DNA from 4 places in the Exiguobacterium sp. 9-2 genome. Region 2 is predicted to be linked to each of the others. Evidence: riboswitches for the same ligand, from Rfam matches in the RefSeq annotation. Region 2 holds a riboswitch; each other region holds the start of a gene.
What was found. A riboswitch is a leader RNA that binds a small molecule or an ion and turns the genes downstream of it on or off. The one in region 2 is predicted to bind S-adenosylmethionine.
Positions count from the first base shown of each region.

Region 1: another riboswitch for S-adenosylmethionine. It lies ahead of VJ374_RS14405 (alpha/beta hydrolase); the one in region 2 lies ahead of msrA (peptide-methionine (S)-S-oxide reductase MsrA).
Region 3: another riboswitch for S-adenosylmethionine. It lies ahead of VJ374_RS15685 (amino acid permease); the one in region 2 lies ahead of msrA (peptide-methionine (S)-S-oxide reductase MsrA).
Region 4: another riboswitch for S-adenosylmethionine. It lies ahead of VJ374_RS13540 (methionine ABC transporter ATP-binding protein); the one in region 2 lies ahead of msrA (peptide-methionine (S)-S-oxide reductase MsrA).

Region 1 covers NZ_CP142850.1:2,765,516-2,769,719, reverse strand. The annotation lists gene VJ374_RS14420 (type B 50S ribosomal protein L31) at 1-3, shown strand, start outside; gene VJ374_RS14415 (DedA family protein) at 39-689, opposite strand; gene VJ374_RS14410 (thymidine kinase) at 873-1,487, shown strand; gene VJ374_RS14405 (alpha/beta hydrolase) at 1,571-2,329, opposite strand; SAM riboswitch class I at 2,397-2,498, opposite strand; SAM riboswitch class I at 2,748-2,851, shown strand; gene VJ374_RS14400 (methionine ABC transporter ATP-binding protein) at 2,938-3,966, shown strand; gene VJ374_RS14395 (methionine ABC transporter permease) at 3,956-4,204, shown strand, end outside.
Region 2 covers NZ_CP142850.1:413,643-417,846, forward strand. The annotation lists gene VJ374_RS02225 (MFS transporter) at 1-585, opposite strand, end outside; gene VJ374_RS02230 (ArsR/SmtB family transcription factor) at 600-1,199, opposite strand; gene msrA (peptide-methionine (S)-S-oxide reductase MsrA) at 1,428-1,958, opposite strand; SAM riboswitch class I at 2,053-2,156, opposite strand; gene VJ374_RS02240 (M20 metallopeptidase family protein) at 2,219-3,397, opposite strand; gene VJ374_RS02245 (putative quinol monooxygenase) at 3,475-3,768, shown strand; gene VJ374_RS02250 (SH3 domain-containing C40 family peptidase) at 3,824-4,204, opposite strand, start outside.
Region 3 covers NZ_CP142850.1:3,003,286-3,007,489, reverse strand. The annotation lists gene VJ374_RS15695 (ketopantoate reductase family protein) at 1-785, shown strand, start outside; gene VJ374_RS15690 (polysaccharide pyruvyl transferase family protein) at 990-2,456, shown strand; SAM riboswitch class I at 2,565-2,666, shown strand; gene VJ374_RS15685 (amino acid permease) at 2,744-4,147, shown strand; gene mmuM (homocysteine S-methyltransferase) at 4,122-4,204, shown strand, end outside.
Region 4 covers NZ_CP142850.1:2,583,028-2,587,231, forward strand. The annotation lists gene VJ374_RS13530 (alpha-glucosidase) at 1-834, opposite strand, end outside; gene VJ374_RS13535 (aminotransferase class I/II-fold pyridoxal phosphate-dependent enzyme) at 983-2,170, shown strand; SAM riboswitch class I at 2,233-2,337, shown strand; gene VJ374_RS13540 (methionine ABC transporter ATP-binding protein) at 2,422-3,435, shown strand; gene VJ374_RS13545 (methionine ABC transporter permease) at 3,425-4,090, shown strand; gene VJ374_RS13550 (MetQ/NlpA family ABC transporter substrate-binding protein) at 4,118-4,204, shown strand, end outside.

The sequences.
Region 1 (4,204 bases), 710 kb from region 2:
TAATTACTTGCCGGTTCTTAAAAAACAGCCTGCCTCCATTACGGAAGCAGGCTGTTTTTGTATAGGCTGAATTGCGAACGGTACGTAAGGTACGTCTTTAAGACGAACGAGAAAGCAATCCCACCGACGATCCCGATCAAGTACGGCATAGCATCTGGATGTGCCAAGATGTAGTCGACGACTTTATGGAACGAGATATGACGACCAACAAAGTAGCCGGCGCCCAAGAACACACTGACCCAAATCAAAGCACCTGTATACGCGTAACTCGCAAAAATGCGAAACGGCATTTTTGAAACACCTGCAAAAAAGGCAGAGAGTTGGCGAAGACCAGGTATGTAGTAACCGATGATCAAGACCGATTTGCCGTAACGACGAAATCCGGCTTCAGCGGAGAGAATGTGTTTTTCTGAGATGCGCATCTTTGGTCCGACGCGATGTAACAGGGGCATGCCGAGTTTTAAGCCCAGCACGTAGCTAATCGTCATTCCAATGCAACTGCCAGCGTAAGCGGCAAGAATCGTACCGAACAGCGGTAGATTGCCTTGATGCATCCAAAAACCGGACAGGACGAGCAAGGTCTCATCAGGAACCGGCAATCCCACGATACCACCTGCGAGAAGGACGGAAAGACCAAGGGCGCCATATTGGTGCAGAATGTCATGTAAGAGATGATGAATCGGGGACACCTTCTTTCGCGAGAATCTTCTTCTTTAGTGTACAGGAAATGGATGAAGGTTGGAATGAAAGGACAAAAATTCTAGGTAAAGAAAAAATGAATTTTGATTTCCGGAAGTCAACCCTTTTTCTCAATACCGTTTCGAGCTATACTCGTTAAAGTGACTATTTTTAGAGGACGGTGTCGGACGATGATGCATGTAATAAATCAGTACGGCTGGATCGAAGTAATTTGTGGCAGTATGTTTTCCGGGAAATCGGAAGAGTTGATTCGTCGTGTCAGACGGGCACAGTACGGCAAACTGCCCGTTCAAGTATTCAAGCCGGCAATCGATGACCGGTACCATGAAGAGCATGTCGTCTCTCACATCGGAAATTCCGTCGTGGCGATTCCAATGGCGACGAGTCGTGATCTCTATGCAGCAGTAGCGGAAGAAACACAAATTGTCGGAATTGATGAAGTTCAATTCTTTGATGATGAGATCGTTCAAGTCATCGAAGCACTTGCGCAAGACGGAAAACGCGTCATTTGTGCAGGACTCGATCAGGATTTCCGGGCAGAGCCATTTGGCAAGATGCCGGAATTACTGGCGCGCGCAGAATTTGTGACGAAACTTCAGGCGATCTGTCTCTCATGTGGCGATCCGGCTTCCCGTACACAACGTTTGATTGATGGAAAACCAGCGAACTATGATGATCCGATCATTTTAGTCGGCGCTTCAGAATCGTATGAGCCACGGTGTCGCCACTGCCATGAAGTGCCAGGAAAGCCGAAGCCGCTCCAAACGATGCAACACCAAAAAGGATAAACAAAAAAGACGAACCGATGATGGTCGTCCTTTGATGTAACAGCTGTTCGCTTCTAAGTGAAGACGAATAGCTGTTTTTTTTATTATCCCGTTTCCTGTGAGAAACGGCTCGAGCGTTCGATGAAACGAATCGTCTCACGCACGATCAAATCCTGATCATGATCGAGGGTCGCGACGTGGTACGAGTTGAGGAGACAGTAGCTTCGTTTATCATTCGTCCCGATATGCTGATGCAGGTAATCCGAGCTCGACGGCGGAACGACGTGATCGGTCGCCGAGTAAAGAATCAATGTCGGTAGAAGGATCGATCCAAGGCGTCCTTTCGTCTCGTCCATCAAGCGGACGAGTTCGAATGCACAACGACTCGGAACGAGGTCATAGATGATTTCGAAAGCAGACCGTTTGATATCCGGTGCCCCTTCTGGTAAGTACTGTGGACCACCTTCAAACGACAGTGCTTCATAAGACGGAACGGAGAGAGCGGCATTGATCGTAATGATGCCTGAAAATGGAATCCCGTCAGCGGCGAGCGATAGTGCGAGCGTCGCGCCCATCGATTGACCGATGACGAAGACTTGATCGCATGTTTCTTGTAAACGTGCATAGCCGTCTTGCAGGCTCTGCTTCCAACATCGAGCAGTCGATTGTTCGAACTCACGGACGTTCGTCCCGTGACCACGCAAACGTGGAGCATAGACAGTGAATCCTTTAGCAGCAAATGCCTCACCGACGTCCCGAACACTTTGCGGGGTCGCATTAAAACCATGACAGATTAAAATGCCGATCGGTCCACCTTGAAGATAAAATGCTTCAGCACCAGTCAATACAGGATAGTTCATCATTACTATTTTTCCTCCATTCGTGAAAAAAACTCGTCAACGTCACTGCTTGGACGCCCACGAGTTTTTCACCGTATCATCCAAAGCCGCGCTTTGCTGGTCGGAGCACCTTACAGATTGCAGGTTGCCGTGAAGTCATAGAGCCAGGTCTCTCGTTCACTCTTGATAAATATCATATTGGAATTGTCGGATTAATCATTGAAACGATGGTAGCACGACCGAAAATGCCTTGTCAAATCGTTCTGGACGAATCGTGATTTATTCTTTCAGCTAACTCATAACTTATGACTCAATCGATATGCGCCAAATGGATTATTTTTGCAAAGTTGGTTGACTTTTAAAGGTTCGACCCGTAATGTAAAAATTAGTTTTACGACATAAGCAACAACGCAACAACACACATACGAATTTCATACCGCAATACTTATCCAGAGAGGTGGAGGGACTGGCCCTACGAAACCTCGGCAACAGACTCATTATGAGCACTGTGCCAATTCCATCAGACAGATGTCTGAGAGATGAGTGGAGTGGATTCTGCCATTGTGCGGATCCAGGTCTCTTCTTGTTTCTCAAGAAGGGACCTTTTTTGTTGAATGAAGGGGGAAAACGGAATGATTGCATTTCATCAAGTCAAAAAAACGTACGTCACGAAGGATCAGACGATCGCAGCACTCGACGGTGTCGACCTGACGATCGAGAAAGGCGAAATCTTCGGTGTCATCGGCTTTAGCGGTGCCGGGAAAAGTTCATTGCTCCGCTGCGTCAACCTGTTAGAACGACCGACGTCAGGAACAGTGACGGTCGACGGAGAAGATTTAACACAACTATCACCAAAAAAATTACGCCAAGCGAAACAGCGGATCGGGATGATCTTTCAACACTTCAATCTATTGAATGCAAACACGGTCTTTACGAACGTTGCGAAACCACTCGTTCTCGCAGGTGTCAAGAAAGACGAGATTCGTCGCCGGGTGACGGAATTACTCGAATTCGTCGATCTTGCGGACAAGGCGGATCATTACCCGGATCAATTATCCGGCGGACAAAAGCAACGTGTCGGCATCGCCCGGGCACTAGCGACGCAACCATCCGTGCTCTTATGTGACGAAGCGACGTCAGCACTCGATCCTCAGACGACACATCATATTCTCCAGTTATTAAAACGCATCAATGCGGAATACGGGATCACCATTCTCTTGATCACCCATGAGATGGGTGTCATCCGGGAGATTTGTGACCGGGTCGCCGTCATCGAAGCTGGGAAGCTGATCGAGTCAGGAACAGTCTTTGATGTCTTTTCAAATCCGCAGACCGAGACAGCGAAAAACTTCGTCCGCTCCGTCATGCATGATGAAATTCCGGCATCAATTCGTCAGTTGATCGAGTCACGGAATGCGCATCCGATCTATAAGATTCATTTTCTCGGACACCACACCGGACAACCACTCTTGTCGCAAGTCGCAAAACGCTTCGACGTCGATGTCAACATCCTGCACGGTAGCATCACGGAGTTACAGGAAACACCGTTCGGTACATTACTTGTTGAACTGATCGGTGAAACGATCGAAGTAAAACGGGCCTTACAGTACATCGATCAGGCACAGGTGACCGTCGAGGAGGTGCTTGCTGATGCTAGTTAACTACAGTGATATCTGGACAGCATTTTTGCAGACGATGACGATGGTGTCAGTGTCGTTATTATTTTCGACTTTGATCGGTTTACCACTCGGCATCCTGCTCGTCGTCACCCGGAAAGGGGCATTGCTCGAAAACGTCCCGCTGTTCACATTCTTCAACAGTATCGTCAATATCTTCCGTTCAATTCCGTTCATCATCTTACTTGTTGCGATCATCCCGTTGACACGGTTGATCGTCCAG
Region 2 (4,204 bases):
AATCCCATACGTGAAGAGAAGCGTCAGACAGAGCGTCCCGAAAATCACGAGAAAGACGTGCGAGTAAGAAGAATAGCTGAGAATGACTCCACCAAGAATCGGACCTGAAAAGAGGGCGATTTGATTAGATGTCTGAATCAGTGAATTGGCTTTAGTGAGTTGTTCTTTCGGAACGAGTGTAGGAAGTAAGGAAGCATTCGCCGGCGAAAAGAATGCATCCACACTACCGAATAGAAAGGCGAATCCTAAAATCGTCAGCAATGTAAGCTGATCGGTATGAAGTAATGCGAGAAGACAGAGAATGAAACTGATTCGTAAAGCGCTCGAGATGCGCATGATCGTCGAACGTTTATAGCGATCGGATAAGACGCCACCGAATAACATGAGAAAAATACGGGGTAACAAGGTGGCCATGAGGACGAATCCAAGATATGAAGCCTGGTTTAGCGTATGGATGACATACCATTGTTCAACAAACAGATAGGTTGATAGGGAGAGGGCAGAGCACATACCGGACCCCCATAAAAATAAAAAAGATCGATTTTTAAACAGCGATTGTTGCGTATCCATTTCAATAGGCAGCATGTGGCACCTCCGGTTTAGACGTCGTCATTCTCAAATAGTGGTTCATCAATTGCAAAGGCAGTCGTCATGATATAGAAGTGTTTTTTATCTTCTTCGTCTAGTGAAGGGGACCGTGTGAACTCGTCCAATAGAGCACGATATTTTGTAGCAAAGCGTTGAAAGTCGGCTTCAGACATCGTCAGTTCCTTTTGAAGTGATAAGCTCATCCAGTCCTCGACGTTCGAAGATGAAGGAGAAAAAGTAGCTGTCGGTGCCGTAAGAACGCGTGTCTTTGCCCGGTCCAGTACTTCAAGATACGATTGCCGAGTCGCTTCTTTCGTCTCGATGAAGTTCAGAAGATGATCAGCAGGAATGTATCCTCGGGCAATCGCTTGATAGTATTTCAATAGATTGCCGCCTTGTTCTTCTGTTCGAACGAGGCGAATCAAGTCATGCTTTTCAAGTTCCCGTACGTGATAAAGGACCTTTGCGCGCGATAACGTTAGCAAATGAGCCAACTGATGCACCGTATGCGGTTTTTCGACGAGAAACATGAGAATTTTTGTTCGCAATGGATCACTGATCACTTTTAACTGTTCATAGTTCTCTAATATATGAATCGCTTTTTGTTCCATTCAATCATCTCCTTTTTAACCGGTTAATTTTTATTAACCGTAAAGCAAAAGCTTCTTTTTGTAAACGATTACAAATTTATGTAAGGGTAACGGCAAAGGATAAAGCAGTTGGTTTACATACAAAAAACTGACTTCATTGACATCTCGATCCTCCACCTTCTACTAGAAAGTACGGGAAAAACGAGATGTTTGAAATCAGTCTCAGCTACTGTATGTGGTTCGAGGCGGTTAGACCGTCGTCGTATCTTTCCATTCCTGTTCGATGAAGGCATCACGACCAGAAGCAGCACGATCTTTTTTGTAGTGTTCTGGATTTTTCTTATGGAAGTCTTGGTGGTACTCTTCCGCTGGATAAAATTCAGAAGCAGCATCGATCCGCGTCACGATTGGCTGTTTGAAACGGTTGCTTGCAGCAAGAGCGTCACGAGAAGTAATCGCAGCTTCATGCTGCGCATCCGTATGATAGAAGATTGCTGGCGCGTACTGCGTACCGCGATCTTGGAATTGACCTTCTGCATCCGTCGGATCCGTTTGGGGCCAGTAGAGTTCAAGTAAACGCTCGTACGGGAACAGGCTCGGATCAAACGTGATTTGGACGACCTCGAGGTGTCCCGTCGTTCCTGTTTTGACTTGCTCGTATGTCGGGTTATCGACGTGTCCGCCCATGTAACCTGATACGATTCCCTCGATTCCTGGTAATTCTTCAAATGGTGTCACCATGCACCAAAAACATCCACCTGCAAATGTTGCTTTTTCCATCTGTCTCTTCCTCTCCGTGGGAAATCCCCATTGTATGTCTGACAGCGAGAAAACGAAAACGACTCCTTCGCTTGGTTGCAAAAGGAGTCGCCGCTTTTTATCAACCAAAGCTTTCGCTTTGCTGGTCGTAGCACCTTGCTATGCGCAGGTTGCTGGGACGTCATCGATCCAGATCTCTCGGTCCACTCTTGATAAGGGTATATGAAGTTGATGTCATTCGTTATCATTGTTGTGATGATACCATTCACAAAGAAATAAAGTCAATCCTTAGAATTTAAGGCACGTAAAACGGTTGCTCCAAGTGTCTTCGCACCGATCAACAACGCTTGTTCATTGATCTCGTACTGTGGATGGTGCTGCGGATAGTTGACGCGACCGTCCGTATAGCCAGAGCCGGTAAAGAAATAACTACCCGGGACGTGTGTTAAGTAATGTGCGAAGTCGTCCGCCGCCATCATTGGTGTGAGTGCCATGACGGATGCTTCCGGTAAGAAAGCAGCAGCTTCCTGAACGAGTTTTGTCTCATCCGGGTGATTCCAGAGCGCCGGGTAACCAGTCGTGAAGTCAATCGAATACGAAGCACCGATGCCGGCACACGTCGTCTTAGCGACAAGATCGACTTCTTGCCGGAGCTGATGCCGAAGTGTCTCATTGAACGTTCGGATTTCCCCGACAATGCGTGCCTCACCCGTAACGATATTTGGTGCTGTTCCTGCATGGAAAGAACCGATTGCGAGAACAGCCGGCTCAAACGGATCAACCCGTCGACTAACGAGATGTTGTAAGTTGCAGACGAGTTGCGCTCCAGCGACGAGAGCATCTTTTGTTTTATGCGGTGCCTGGGCATGCCCACCTTGACCATGGACGATGATTTCGAATTCGTCGATCGCACACAATGTATGTCCTTCCCGGAATCCGATCGTGCCAACCGGTAAATCATTTTCGAGATGTGTCGCGAAAATTGCATCGACCCCTTCGAGGACGCCGGCTTCGATCATTTGGATTGCTCCACCGGGAAAGACCTCTTCTCCATGCTGGTGGATGATCCGAATCGTTCCTTGCAATTGATCGCGTAACGGATAGAGTGTAGCAGCAAGGGCCATCACGATCGCCGTATGACCATCGTGTCCACATGCATGCATGACACCGGGATGGATCGACCGGAAGGCAAGCGTCGTCTCTTCTTGAAGTGGTAAAGCATCAAAATCGGCACGGACCGCAATCGTCGGACCAGGCTGTTTGCCTTCGATCGTCGCGACGACACCACGACCTCCGACGGCTGTTTGATGAGGAATGCCCTGTTCTGCGTAAAAGGCGGCAATCCGTTCTGGTGTGCGGACTTCCTGGAAAGAGAGTTCCGGGTGTCGATGAAAATCGCGACGTAACGCGATCATTGTCGGTTCGAATTGTTCGAGTGCTTCAAAAAGTTGAGTTTGCATGTTCAAGCTCCTTTAACGTGTGTCTTTTCGCGAAAATGGGTACAGATACAGGTAATCACGAAAGGGGATAATGTAACATGGGAGAAATCGTCGTCAATGCTGTACTTACAATCAAAGCTGGACTTGCGGATCAAGTCTTCCCGATTTTACAAACGGTTTATCATGCTTCACAAAAAGAAGAAGGATGCTTACGTTATTCCTTGCACCAATCGATCGAGGATGAGCATCAATTCATGTTGTATGAAGTGTATCGGGACGAAGAAGCGCTTGAAGCGCATATCGCATCCGACCACTATAAAGCCTACCGTGAACAGATCGAATTATACTTGATGGACCGACAAGTGGCGAAATACGTCGAGATGACTTTCTGACGTGTTGCGATAAGAAGAGACGAACCCGTCGAAACCGACGGATTCGTCTTTTTTATTACATCGATTTAAAGCCGAGGAAATGCTCCTGCCAACGCGGTTCATAGATTGAATTGATTTGCAGCTGTGAACCACCCGCATGGATGAAGTGTTCGTTATCAAGCATGATTCCAATATGCGATGGACCGTCTGTATAGGTGTTCTGGAAGAAGACGATATCTGAGCGTTTACCACTTGAGATGCTCGTCCGGCGATTCGTGAAGAACGCACCATACCAGTAGCCACGAACGTTCGTCCGACCACCGTATTTTCCAGCTTGGTTCGTCGCATAGTGAATCAGTCCGGAACAGTCGAAGCCACCGTTTACGGCATTTTGCGAACCCCATGTGTAGGGTGTTCCGATATGCTGGACGGCTGCTTGGATCAGCTTTTCACCACG
Region 3 (4,204 bases), 480 kb from region 2:
AGATCACTAGTCCTCATGGCGATATCACGATTACGCCTCAGTTAGTGACACGAGACATGCGACCGGATCACGTATTTGATGTCGTTTTGCTTTCGACGAAAGCCTATCACTTAGATGATGTCTTAGAGGATCTTACGCCATTCGTTTCGAACGAGACGTATATCATTCCTTTATTGAATGGCATGCAACATATTCGTCGGTTAACAGAAGTCTTCGGAGAAGAGCGTGTACTGGGCGGTCTTTGCTTCATTGAATCGACGCTTGATGCAGAAGGACGCATTTTACAGACGAGTCCGTCACATCGACTGTTGTTTGGCTCACGAACCGGCAAACCAACAGCTCGTTTGCAGGAGATCGCAACACGTTTTGCGAAAGCGAAGGCACCGATGGCGTACTCGATGCATATCATGGATGACATGTGGCAAAAGTATCTTTTTATTTCGACATTTGCGGGTGTGACGACGCTATTTCGTTCAGCAATCGGTTCGATTCGGGAAGAAGCTGTCGGGCGTCAGATGATTGTAGACGTCATGAACGAAGCGAAACAGGCGATGGAAGAACAGGGCGCGGTCTTCAATGACGATACAGAAACGGTGCTATTGAAGCAGATGCATGCGATGGAAGATACGATGAAATCGTCGATGTTGCGCGATATGGAAAAAGGTCAGCCAGTCGAAGTGGAACATTTTTTCAGCGCCTTGTTAAAACCTACTTCGACAGAACGGTTCAGAGCTTTAAAATTAGTCGAAGCAAACTTACGCATGTATCTTGGAACGATTAAATAGTTACATTTTTCTATTTTAGAAAAATAATGGAGTAGTACAAATGTTTCGTTTTGATGACGAAAGACCTGTTTCCCCTAGGAATCGTTGACTTCCGAAATAAAGTTCATCTATTGTTAATGAGATTGAAAAAAAGTGATAATATATTTTTCCGCATTTTTTCTTGCAAGGACGAATGAAGCAGACGAGAGGGGAAGTTTATCCATTATGAAACGTATTATTATTCGTGCAGGTATGACACCATTCGAACAGTTCGATGCTCCTTATTTGATGAAACATAATTCCATTGGAGGAAACGTTGGAAATCTCATTTATCAATACAGTATCTTTCGGACGTTGATGACAGAAGGTACGACGATTACACCGGACTATTACTATTACGATGAAGAACGGGCGGACGAAATCAATGCCAACTTTGATCTTTATGTCATTCCGTTAGCGGATGCATTCCGAAAAGAATTCGTACCGACGTTGCGGAAGTACACCCGCCTTATCAAGAAATTAAAAATTCCAGTCGTCGTCATCGGTGTAGGCTTACGTGCACCGTTTGAACCAGATCTAGACGGCGGATTCCCGTTCGATGAAGATGTCAAAGCATTCGTCAGCGCTGTACTTGAGCGCTCAAGCATGCTTGGTCTTCGTGGGGAAATCACGTCGAAATACTTGACGCGTCTTGGTTTTCGCGAAGGCATTGATCATCGTGTCATCGGATGTCCTTCGATGTACGCGTTTGGTCGCGACTTACATATTCGTGAAACGAACATTACGCCCGAGTCGATGATTACGGTCAACTCGTCACGTTTAGCACCACAAAATGTTCTTGATTTCATTACGCGCGGAATGGAAGAGTATCCGAATCATTACTTCATTCCCCAATGGATGAAGGAACTGAAATTGACGTATACAGGAACGCATCCGATCGCAGATTTGTCCGTGACGAACTATCCGGTGAAGATGTCGGATCCTGCTTACATGAACGATCGTGTTCGTTTCTTCTTGAACGCACAAACATGGTTCGATTTCATCGGGCAGGCAGACCTCAGTTTTGGTGCGCGCTTGCATGGAAATATCACAGCAACGCTTGCGGGTACGCCGAGTATCCTCATTCCAAAGGATGCACGAATGCGCGAACTAACGGATTATCATCAGTTGACGCATATTTGGGCGAACGACATCAAAGCGGATACACAATTATCCGACGTCGTAGCCAATGCTGATTTCCAAAGTCCAGTACGTGTTCAAGCACGTAACTTCGACAACTTCGTTGACTTCTTGAACGTGAATGATCTTGAACACATTTACCAAGAGACGAATTATCCTGAGAATGTGCCGTTTGACCGTCAAATGGCGCAAGCGGAACTACTTCCACCGGTTCAACCGATTTCTGGCGTGAGTCTCGAAGAAGCAGTCGCCCGTTTCGAACGGTTCTTCCCGGAACAAGAGAAGAAGATCGCGGATGCGCAAAAACAGGCAAAAGCGCAATTGGCCGAAAAAGATAAGAAAATCAAAGCATTGCAGAAACAAACAACGACGACTCAAAAAGATCAGGAAATTGCGGCGCTCAAAGCGCAACTGGCTGCCCAAACGAAGAAAATGAAGCACCAGCAAGGGACATTGAACCGAAAAGCGGTTCGGGCAGCCTTAAAGACAGCGGATCTATTCGCAAAAAAATAAAGTGTTCTAACATTCCGGGTCATTACGATACGGAATGTTTTTTGGTAGGAGTATTCTGAATTGCGTTGACAATCCGGAAAAGACTTGATAGGGTTAGGAACAATTACATACTTATCCAGAGAGGTGGAGGGACTGGCCCTATGAAACCTCAGCAACAGGTCGAAAGATACTGTGCTAATTCCTGCGGGTGTTGCACCCGATCGATAAGATTTCCGAATTGTCGACCGACGCATCCGTGAGGATGCGTTTTTTGTTTGAAATAGGTGGAACGAGGAGGAAATGGATTCATGAAAACGAGCGGAGCGTTTCGACGCAAGATGGAATCACGTCATCTGATCATGCTGTCGTTAGGAGGCGTCATTGGAACAGGATTATTTTTAAGTACAGGTTATACGTTGGAACAAGCGGGACGTGTCGGAACGATTTTGTCGTATTTGATCGGAGCCGTCGTCGTCTACTTAGTCATGTTAAGTCTCGGTGAACTCGCTGTGCACATGCCGGAAACCGGATCATTCCATAAGTACGCAACGAAGTATATCGGACCCGGTACCGGTTATACGGTGGCCTGGCTCTACTGGCTGACGTGGACGGTCGCCCTTGGTTCAGAATTCACGGCAGCAGGCATTTTAATGCAACGTTGGTTCCCGTCGATTCCAGTCTGGGTGTTCAGTGCATTATTCGCTGCGATGATCCTTGGTATCAACGTCTTGAAGGTCCGCGTATTTGCTGAAGTCGAGTTTTGGTTCTCCGCCATTAAGGTCGTAACGATCATTGCTTTCATTTTACTTGGTGCGGGAGCCATCGTTGGCTTCATCCCATTACAAGATGGTAGCCCAGCCTCATTCTTTTCTTCCTTAACGGAAGGAGGATTGTTTCCAAATGGGGCATTTGCGATCTTCATGACGATGCTTGCCGTGAACTTTGCTTACTCAGGAACGGAATTGATCGGCGTCGCAGCGGGTGAAGCGGTCGATCCGAAGCGGACGATTCCGCTTGCGATCCGAACAACGATTTTGCGACTCGTCCTCTTTTTCGTCGGTACGATCATTGTATTAGCCGTCTTATTGCCAACGGAAGGGAAGGGCGTGCTCGAAAGTCCATTCGTCGCGGTGTTCGAACGAATCGGGATTCCGTATGCGGCAGACGTGATGAACTTCGTCATTCTGACAGCGATCTTATCGGCAGCGAACTCTGGGCTTTACGCTGCCTCCCGGATGCTTTGGTCGCTTGCGAACGAACGCATGATTCCGCGTTTCTTCGCCCAGGTGACGCCAAGTGGGGTTCCACTTCGAGCTGTTTTGTTCAGCATGCTTGGTGGAGGACTTGCTTTGCTTTCTAGCATCTATGCAGCAGGAAGTGTCTATATCGCGCTCGTCTCGATTTCCGGTCTTGCTGTTGTCATCGTCTGGATGAGTATCAGCGTTGCGCAGTATCGCTTCCGGAAACAATTCCTCCGCGAAGGGCATACGGTCGACGAATTGGTCTATCGTACACCACTCTTTCCATTGGTACCGATCGCCGCTTTCGTCGTCTGTTTGATTTCCCTGATTGGTATCGGATTTGATCCGACGCAACGAGTCGCCTTGTATTGCGGTATCCCATTCATCGTGATCTGTTATGTCGTTCATGCGTTCACGAATTCTTCTCAGAAACGGAGTGTTGAAAATGTCCCGAATCAAAAATCCAGTTGATCAACGATTACAGGAAGTTCCTTTCCTGATTTTAGATGGTGCGCTTGCGACTGAACT
Region 4 (4,204 bases), 900 kb from region 2:
GTCCGCGATTTCGAAGTGAAACAGTGTCCGAAGTTCTTCACGTTCTTCACTGACATATAACAGACCGTCTTCTGGACCGACGAACGGAATCTCACCGACCGTGAACAAGTCTTTCCCGGCAAGGACGTTCGCATGCATTTCCTGAAGGAAGTCGTGCACACCTGGTTGATTTCCGAGATACGATAGATCAAACGGATTGACGACATCCTCAAGTGAACGTTTTTTGATCAAGTTGATGACGTCCATTCGGAAACCGTCAATCCCTTGAGCGATCCACCAGTTCATCATGTCGTAGATCGCTTGCCGGACAGCCGGTTGTTCCCAGTTCAAATCGGGTTGTTCTTTCGCAAAAGAATGGAAATAATATTGTTCGCGCTCTTCACTCCACGTCCAAGGGCTCGGCGCAAAGTACGACCGCCAATTGTTCGGGGGAGTCTCTTTCGTTCCATCTTTCCAGATGTACCAATCATCCTTGTCGTGGATTCGGTCCCGCGACTGACGGAACCAGTCATGCTGGTCACTCGTATGATTGACGACCAAATCAAGAATTATCTTTAAGCCGCGTGCGTGAGCCGCTGTGATCAACTCTTGTAGATCGCCCATCGTCCCCGCCTTGTCCATGATCGTGTAATAATCGGCAATATCATAGCCATTATCGATGTCTGGAGAACGGTAACATGGATTTAACCAGACGATATCGACACCAAGCGATGCGATGTAATCTAGCTTGTCGATGACACCTCGCAAATCACCGATGCCGTCCCCATTCGAATCCTTAAAACTGCGCCAATAGACTTGATAGACGACTGCTTCTTTCCAGCTAGCTCGCTTCATCTCCTCACTCCTCTCCCTACTCTCTATTCCCGCTCCACATATCTGTACCTGTTTATTGGACGATTTTTTTGAATTTCAAAAAAGTTCTTTTCTTTTGACTGAATATTCGTTATCCTTGACGACAATACTACGAAGGAGGCACACATCCATGAAACATTTCGCTCCATCCATCGCCATCGATCGGCTTCCTGCTCCCGTTTTCGCTGAACTTGCGAACCGGATCGGCGCTGTGAAAGCTGCCGGACATGATGTCATCACCCTTGGTCAAGGAACACCCGATCAAACGACGCCCGTACATATTCTCGACGCCTTGAAACAGGCGATCGATGAGCCAACAAACCTTCAATATCCACCATTTCGTGGACATGATTTTCTAAAGCAAGCCGTCGCGAGCTTTTATACGAACGAATTCGGCGTCACGATCGATCCGGCAACCGAGGTCGCAATTCTTCTCGGTAGTAAAGCCGGAATCGTCGCCTTACCACAAACGATCGTCAATCCTGGAGAAGGTGTCATCGTCCCGGATCCGGGGTACCCGGATTACCTGTCTGGAGCAGCACTTGCTGGTGCTTATCCGATTACGCTTCCACTGCTTGAGAAAAATAACTTCCTGCCGGATTACGATTTACTTGATACGACAGATGTCGAGCGCGCCCGGATGTTGTTCCTCAATTACCCGAGTAATCCGACAGGTGCGACAGCGACAGCAGAAGCCTTCGAACAGACAGTTGCCTTCGCGGATGCCCATGATATTTGTGTCGTCCATGATTTAGCCTACGGTGGCATCAGCTTTGATGGTCCCACACGAAGCTTCTTGCAGACAGAAGGGGCGAAAGATGTCGGAATCGAGTTGTTCTCACTCTCGAAACGCTTCAACATGTCTGGCTTCCGAATCGCTTTCGCGATCGGAAATCCGTCCGTCATCTCAAGCATCGAGACGTATCAGGAACATCTCTACGTCAGTGCCTTCACACCGATCCAACATGCAGCGACCGTTGCCCTGACGAGTGACCAAACATGTGTCCGTGAGTTAAGTAGCTTATATGAAACACGACGCGATGCATTGTTTACGAAACTCGATGCAATCGGTTGGAGCGGACCACGACCGGGCGGTTCCTTCTTCGTCTGGCTCCCCGTGCCGGAAGGATACACGTCCCAAAGCTTCACGGATCATCTGCTTGACGAAGCACACGTCGCCGTGACCCCTGGATCATTCTTTGGTGAATACGGCGAAGGATACGTGCGGATCAGCTTAATTGCTGACGTCGAACGACTAGAGGAGGCCGTCGACCGAATCGGAACGCTCAACCTGTTCCGGACACCTGTTGCGGAATAATTCTGAAAAAACATTTGACAGATGGGAATCATTTCCGTTAAAGTAAATCCCAACAGCATAACTACTTATCGAGAGCGACCGAGGGATTAGGCCCAACGACGTCCGGCAACCACCTATCAGGAACGGTGCCACATCCTACAGAATGGATTCATTCTGAGAGATAAGTTACGAAATCTTACACTTTCGTCGCTTTTTTCTGGTTGCTCTGCTACTAGGAAAAAGCGACTTTTTTTGTATGAGGAGATGAGCAGATGATTGAATTCAAACAGATTACGAAACGGTTCGTCCGAGACCGGACTCCAATTTTTGCATTACGAGATGTCGATTTGACGATTCAAAAAGGAGAAATCTTTGGGATCATCGGTGAATCCGGTGCCGGTAAGAGTACGTTGCTTCGTCTGATCAACGGTCTCGAGCATCCGACACAAGGAACGGTCAAGGTCGACGGTGTCTCACTCGGCGGGATGTCAAAAGCAGATTTGCGTCAACTTCGTTTGCGGACAGGAATGATCTTTCAGCATTTCCAATTGATCCAGTCGCGTAATGTCGCAGATAACATTGCTTTCGCACTGAAGGCTGCTGGCGTCAAACGAGCAGATTTTCCAGAACGGATCCGTGAACTCGTCTCACTCGTCGGACTCGAAGGATTCGAAACGAACTTCCCGAGTCAGTTGAGCGGTGGACAGAAACAGCGCGTTGGGATTGCCCGGGCACTCGCGAATGATCCAACCGTCTTGTTATGTGACGAAGCGACCTCTGCCCTTGATCCGGTCACGACGCTGCAGATTTTGGATTTGTTGAAAGATTTGAATGAACGACTCGGATTGACGATCGTCCTCATCACGCACGAGATCGATGTCGTCAAACAAATTTGCCATCGTGTCGCGGTCATGTCGCAAGGGGAAGTCGTCGAAGTCGCCTCTACATACGATTTGTTCAGTCAAGCCAAACATCCGGTGACACAACATTACGTCGACACGGCACTCCAGATCGAGCTACCGGAACGCATCTTGCAAGCGACACCGGGAAAGATCATCCGCCTGCAGTTCACGGGCGAGAAGACCGGTGAAAGTACGTTGTCGGAAGCCATCCGTCGATACGATATCTCGGTCAGCATCCTGCACGGAAAAGTCGATTACATCCAAGACGTCGCTTTTGGTGTCTTAATCGTCAGCTTGACGGGATCCTCCGATCAAATCTCACCTGCCCTCGACTGGCTTGCGGCGGAACTTCATACACTCGAGGTGATTCAGGATGTGGCTTGATCGTATACAAACGATGTTACCCGAGTTGTTGAAGGCACTTGGTGAGACGGCGTGGATGGTTGGCATTTCACTTGCCTTCGCATTGGTCGTCGGGATTCCACTCGGGATTCTCCTGTTCGTCACCGACCGCGGTTTATTCTTTCAAAACATTGCCATCCGACGTGTCCTTGACTTCGTCGTCAACATCGTCCGGTCCTTGCCGTTCATCATCTTGCTTGTTGCCCTCATTCCATTAACGAAGTTCTTGCTTGATAATACGATTGGTCCGACGGCAGCATCCGTCAGCCTCAGTGTCGCAGCGATTCCGTTTCTCGCGCGCCTCGTCGAAACATCACTCCGTGAAATTCCACCTGGTTTGATTGAAGCAGCGGAAGCGTGCGGAGCGAAACCATTACGGATCATCGTCAGTGTCCTCTTACCGGAAGCACTCCCTGGCATCATTCAGGGCATCACATTAACGACGATCAGTTTGATCGGCTTCTCGGCGATGGCTGGTATCGTCGGCGGCGGAGGTGTCGGTGACCTCGCGATCCGTTTCGGTTACTATCGCTACGATAATCTCATCATGATCGTGACGATCGTTGTCCTCATCGTCATCGTCCAGAGCATTCAAGCACTCGGCAATCAACTAGCGCGAAAAACAGACAAGCGCTAATCATACATATAAAGGGAGAGTTGAATCATGAAAAAACGATATGCCTTTTTAGCGACAGCCTTACTCGGTGCAGGAATCCTCGCAGGATGTGGAGACAGCAGCGCTGATGAAAAA